Regions from separate parts of the Pedobacter sp. P26 genome, predicted to be linked through region 1. Evidence: riboswitches for the same ligand, from Rfam matches in the RefSeq annotation. Region 1 holds a riboswitch; the other holds the start of a gene.

The links. Region 1 has a riboswitch for fluoride ahead of ACQ86H_RS23705 (hypothetical protein). Riboswitches for the same ligand answer to the same signal wherever they lie in the genome.
Region 2: another riboswitch for fluoride. It lies ahead of ACQ86H_RS27545 (voltage-gated chloride channel family protein); the one in region 1 lies ahead of ACQ86H_RS23705 (hypothetical protein).

Annotation. Positions count from the first base shown of each region.
Region 1 covers NZ_CP192574.1:5,123,389-5,126,582, reverse strand. The annotation lists gene eno (phosphopyruvate hydratase) at 1-599, opposite strand, end outside; gene ACQ86H_RS23710 (EamA family transporter) at 658-1,071, opposite strand; gene ACQ86H_RS23705 (hypothetical protein) at 1,076-1,630, opposite strand; fluoride riboswitch at 1,673-1,741, opposite strand; gene ACQ86H_RS23700 (four-helix bundle copper-binding protein) at 1,968-2,306, shown strand.
Region 2 covers NZ_CP192574.1:5,916,982-5,920,175, forward strand. The annotation lists partial or broken gene ACQ86H_RS27535 (branched-chain amino acid aminotransferase) at 1-123, opposite strand, end outside; gene ACQ86H_RS27540 (tryptophan 2,3-dioxygenase family protein) at 271-1,236, opposite strand; fluoride riboswitch at 1,301-1,363, shown strand; gene ACQ86H_RS27545 (voltage-gated chloride channel family protein) at 1,475-2,671, shown strand.

The DNA of each region.
Region 1 (3,194 bases):
ACTCCGGTATAATAGCCTTTCGCTTTTAGCAGACTTCTCAGGGAATGAAAAACAGCTTCGCCCATACGGATACTTTCCTTAAACGAGGGGGCGTTATGAGGGGCAATCATAAATTCCTGAAAATCGATGTTGTTATCAGAATGCCTTCCCCCATTAATGACATTCATGCACGGTACGGGCATTACGTAACCTTCCCTTTCCACTAGCTGCCTATACAAGGGAATCCCTTTTGCAACGGCCGAAGCCCGGGCGAAGGCGATTGAGGCCGCAAGCATCGCATTTGCGCCGAGCCTTGATTTATTCTCGGTTCCATCCAGACCAATTATATGATCATCGAAGGCCTGCTGACCCTCAAAGGATAAGCCGGTGACTGATTTGCCGACTTCGACGTTAATCCCTTTTACTGCTTTTTCCACGCCTTTACCTTTATAGCGCTCTGGATCACCATCTCTAAGCTCTACGGCTTCTTTTTCACCCGTACTTGCCCCGGATGGAGAAATACCCCTTGCTGTTGTTCCGTTAAGAGTGACTTCTACTTCTACTGTCGGATTGCCCCTGGAATCCAAAATTTCACGGGCATGAATTTTAGTTAATTTCATAGTTTTTTGTTTTATATTGATTTTTAGTATTTCGGTTGCTTACAAATAATTGAGTTTCTCAAAAGATCAAAACCAGTGTTCCCCCAATGATCAGCAGGGCACCAAAGAATACTTTCAGGGTAAGAGCTTCTTTCAGGAACACCATTGCAAGTATAATAGTTAGGGCAACACTCAACTTATCAACAGGGGCGACCTGGGACACTTTCCCGATCTGCAAAGCCTTGTAGTAGAATATCCAGGACAAGCCGGTGGCAAGGCCAGATAAAAAAAGAAATAGCAGGTTATGCTTTGACAGTTCCGTAATTCCTTTAAGTTCGCCTCTGGCCATTACGATCCCCCAGGCTACAATCAGTATTACCACCGTTCGTATGGCAGTAGCCAAATCAGAATTGACATTGGTTACGCCGACTTTTGCAAAGATGGCCGTAAGGGAAGCAAAGAAAGCTGATAATAGCGCGTAGATCCACCACATAGTTTTATGTTAATTTTCCGTTATTGAATAATTCCAAAGTAAATGAGTACAAGAACCGTTGCTCCGGCAATGATCCGGTAAATGCCGAACCAGCGGAAAGAATGCTTTTGAAGATAGGTGATGAAAGAGCGGATGGCCATCCATACATCCCACCCGCACCTGCTTTACTTAAATGAATGATCGTAGTTAGATTCGGTTCATGGGAAGGGCGTAGACGCTTAACGGTGTTTTTAATCAGTCCTGAAGCAATCTGATCTGCACTAGCAACTAGTAGCGCAATGGTAATAAGAACCTGCCAAATTTTTTTGCAGAAATTCTGGAAGAGGCAATAAATAATGAAGGCATAAAAAGGAAGCCAAAAACGCTTATCACTGGCCCAGTACATGATCGTATCCCAGAATGCATTATGGTGCTGATTTATCCACAAGAACCATTCAGTTTCAACCGGCAGGACCATTGCTAACACTGATCTCACTTTGGCAGACAGACAAAGTAAGACAAGCGCAATTAAGATAGCTGCCAGCAATAAGAGTTGAGAATTTATTTTTAATTTTTTCACCTACAATACTTTGACCGGCAGATTTTATTACCTGCTGGAATTTCTATTGTAGGCGCCATCAGCTTTTGAAAAAAGCGGTTGAATCGGAAGGACACCATTTCCGTATTGCAAATATAATACTAATAAAATGATGTGCAAAATCTTAAAGTAGGTGTTGAGAATTTAATTTATCACTATTCCTCCTTATTTGAATACGAGAACCAGTTTCTTATTCTTCTACCGTTTAAACAAGCATCATATCACGGGATTAAAGCTTTTCTTAAACAAAATGAAACCGCCTGGAAATAACCATGTTATCTATATAGGAATTTTTTTATAACCCTAAAAAATTAAAGTTATGGGATACCATGAATGGAAAAACTGTATTGATGCATGCTTAAAGTGTGCTTCAATTTGCAATCATTGTGCAAGTTCATGCACTCAGGAAGAAGACGTGAAAATGATGGCGCGGTGTATTGAGCTTGATATGCAATGTGCAGCCATCTGCTACTCTGCCGCTCAATTGATGAGTATGGGTAGCTCTTTTGCTCAAGACATTTGCCGTATTTGCGCAGATATTTGCCAGCAATGCGGAGATGAGTGTAGTAATCATCATACCCAGCATTGTCAGGAATGTGCAGATGCTTGTAAGGCTTGTGCGGAAGAATGCAGAAGAATGACAGGAGTAGCTGCTTAAGATGCCAATCACCGTGAGCATTAATTGATTAAGGGCAGCATTCTAGTTGCCCTTTCATTTTTATAAATAGGCAAATTTATTCCATTCATTTTATTTTCATTATTCCCTCATTATTTGATATTTACCAAGGTTTGAGGTTGTTCTTGGTATGTCCTTTCTCTAGCCTTAAAAAAATGGGTTTTTTAGGATATGATTCTCATAAACTCATTCCATTATTCAAATAAGAATTTCAGTTTTTGATGATGAGTACTTGATAATTCGAATTCTATGAAAATGAAGGCTAGATGCGAGTTGAGGAATGCATTAAATAATGCATGAACTTTCAATTCCCGCTTCATCAAATTATTTCAAAAAACAAAAAATACAAATTTCATTTCAATGGCGGTGTTAAATCAATCACGTTGTTAAACCGAGGGTATGTACCTTCTAAATTAAATGCAAGCTACATGGCATTTGCGCATAATTGTAAAAAAATTTAGACCAAACGGATTTCCCCCGTTTATCCTATAATTGAATAATATTCAAGCTGATCGATGTTCGCAATTGAAACTAATCCACATGCTTATTTGGCTAATTAGATAGCAGTTTATGGAGTTCAACACTGATGTCTAGACAATTGGTGTTTTATAAATAGTTGCGGTATATCTTAATTTTAGGGAAAATTCTAAAAAGTTCGAACCGAAAAATTCAATTTAATCTATTGTAAGTGACTTATTTTCAAGTTCTTAATGTTTAAAAAATAAGAGGCATACTTTTTAGATGCCTCATATTGCCACTTAGTAGGGTCAACCCGCGGAAGTTCGACCCTTTTTGAGCATTGTGAAGCTGTGGTTAATTTTGATAAAGTTTTGAACAACAAGATGGAGGGACAGTATAGGAAAAAGAAAT
Region 2 (3,194 bases), 790 kb from region 1:
TTCGTAATCGGCAGTAAACATGTGATCGGTAAAAACTTTACCGAACGGTAATTGCGAAAAATCAGTAACAGTTAAACGTGTTTCTTCTGTTTTAGTGATTTTTATATCTAATGTCTCGGTCATACTTTTTTAATTTTGAATGACTGATTTTTGAATGAGTGAATGGATTTGCATCACGCAATTCAATCATTCTGTCATTCTCTAATTCAATCATTAATTATTTCGTGCAAATTAAGAAAAAACAGGCTTTTTTAATAGCTTTTTGCAATATTAATCTTTGTTTTTGAGTGTTTTGAGTACACTAAGCACCCATCCCTTACCCCATTCTTCCATTTGCTCACCCGTCCATAGAAATGGATAAAAGATCCTTTTTTGAAAGCGCGGAGGCAGGTACTTTTGCCAGTTGGTTCCACCTGTTGCCGCAATATCAACAGGATCTTTCTCCAAATAACGTACGGCCGATTTGTAATGCGATAAGGGCCATTCTACATTTACGTACAAATCCAGCTTACGCAATTCTTCTCCAAGGGCAGAAACATCGGCTCCATTGGCTTGTAATTGGTGGTATAAAGCGGAGAAATTGGTTAGAGTACGATCTTTTGCCAGTTGTAGAAACTGAGCTGCATACTTTTTAATAAATTGCTTTAAGGTTAACGTTTGCTTACCCGAAGCCAGTTCGGTTGCACCGAATTTCCAGTAAATATTTTCGAATTGTTCTTCTATTGTTGCAGTGCTTAGTTCTTCACGTTTTGATTTGTCTACCAATCGGATAAAATCCGTAGCACAGATCTCAATCATCCGGTACTGACCTGACTGGAATCCACTGGCAGGCAATAATGACATGCGGAATTTCAGGAACTGTTCTTTCTCCATACCATCAACCATCACTTCAAAAGAAGTGGTTAAGGCGTTGAAATAAGCATTGATCCGTTTTACCCGTGCCGTAAAAAAATCGACAGTTAAATTTTCATGCTCCGCAATCTGTCTGCATTCATGTAGTACAAGCTTAAAATAAAGTTCGGTAATCTGATGGTACATGATAAAAATCTCCTCATCAGGTATTGGCGTTTTAGGGCTCTGCAAGCTCAGCAAAGTATCCAAATGGATGTAATCCCAATAGGTTAAGAAATTGGCATACAGAAGTCCATCGAGGTATGATGCCATATCTTGCCCCATTGCTGTATACTTTTCCTGTAGTTGGTGTAGTTTGTCTTTTATTTCTGGTGTAAAATCCATGGTTTAAAGTTAGCTGCACAAAGGTGATAAAGATTTTGCAACAAATGTCTAAATTTTATACATTTGGAACAATGGCGATGGGGTACCGCCAAAACCGCCCAAACAGGCTGATGACTCCTACGATTTTTATTTAAAATTGAATACAAATGCCTGTTAAAAAACTAACAGAAGGATTTCTTCTGTCTATCAAACACTTTATTAAATTCGACTTCGGATTACTCTTAATGAGCACTTTAAAGTGGCTACTGATCTCTGCAATATTGGGGGGATTATTGGCTCCGCCTCTGCGCTGTTTTTAGAAACTTTAAATTGGGCAACTAATTATCGTGAGCAACACGTCTGGATTATCGCTTTTTTACCAACTGCTGGTATAATCATTGGTTTGGCTTACCATTATTGGGGTGCAAAGGTTGTTAAAGGAAACAATCTTTTGATTGAGGAATTACAATCGCCCAAGAATGTAATTCCGCTGATTATGGCACCGCTCATTTTTGCCGGCACGATTATAACCCATTTATTTGGCGGATCGGCTGGAAGAGAGGGCACAGCGGTGCAAATTGGAGGGGCCTTTGCCGACCAGTTTACGAAACTGTTTAAACTTAAAGCCAGAGATCGGAAAGTGATCCTCATCTGCGGAATCAGCGCCGGTTTTGCTTCTGTTTTTGGAACACCATTGGCGGGCGCCGTATTCGGATTGGAGGTTTTTGTGATTGGAAGTTTAACTTACAGTTCAATTCTTCCTTCATTTATAACGGCAATTATTGCCAATTACGCCTGCAATGTCTGGGGAGTTAGTCATACCCATTATTCTATAGCCACTGTACCAGAAGTGGATTCGATAAACCTATTGTTATCTTTAGGTGCAGGAATATTGTTTGGTCTTACGGCGCGGAGCTTTTCTGCATTAACCCATGTGCTATCCAGCCTTTTTGCCAAAATTAAATATCCACCATTACGCCCATTTATTGGCGGAATAATTTTAGTGGTCATTATTTACCTGATCGGAAATACACGATACATAGGACTGGGTATTCCGGTTATTTCAGAATCTTTTATAAAACAGGAAACTTATTACACTTTCGTCATAAAATTATTTTTAACCACACTTACCCTTAGCGCAGGTTTTAAAGGCGGCGAAGTAACTCCACTATTTTTTATCGGGGCTACACTCGGTAGTTTTTTAAGTTTGTTTATTCCCTTGCCTTTTGGCTTATTGGCGGGAATGGGCTTTGTAGCAGTATTTGCAGGGGCAGCGAACACACCATTGGCCTGTATTTTTATGGGCATAGAACTGTTTGGTACAGCATCGGGCATTTATATTGCATTAGCCTGCGTTACCGCTTACCTATTTTCGGGTCATACCGGGATTTACAGATCGCAAACCGTTGGTGCTCCAAAACATTTATTGTTGAAGAGGTACCAGTTTTTGAGGTAGCTTTGACAACCTTCTCAACAAGAGGCCTGTAAGGTTGTCAAAGTTCATCGAATAATATAGCTTCCTGATGTCTGAATGAAAATTTTAGGTATTCTGTTATTCCACCAAATTGGCTTTGAAAACCTTCTAGTGCTCTACAAAGTAAGGTTGTCAAAGCTCATCGAATAATATAGCCCCATGAATATCAGAATGAAATTTTAAATACTCTGCTTTCCCGCCAAACCAGTCCAATACTTCTTGCTTTTTTAGTTTGATATCAGTTTCCAATAAAATACGCTTATAAGAACTCCATTTCCAATCTCTGAAATCAGATATAAGGTTATGCTTTTGAGGATTTGCATGAATATAATAAATGAGTCTACTTAAATAAAAATCATCATTTATATCAGCGCGTTTAAATGGTGTCTGAAATAATGTTCCTATTCTTTTATGCTGAATATTAAATGCTAACGCATAGGATTAAAAAATATTCTAAATTGTTTGCTTACAATATCATGTAATGAAAAATCACCGTTCGGGTCTA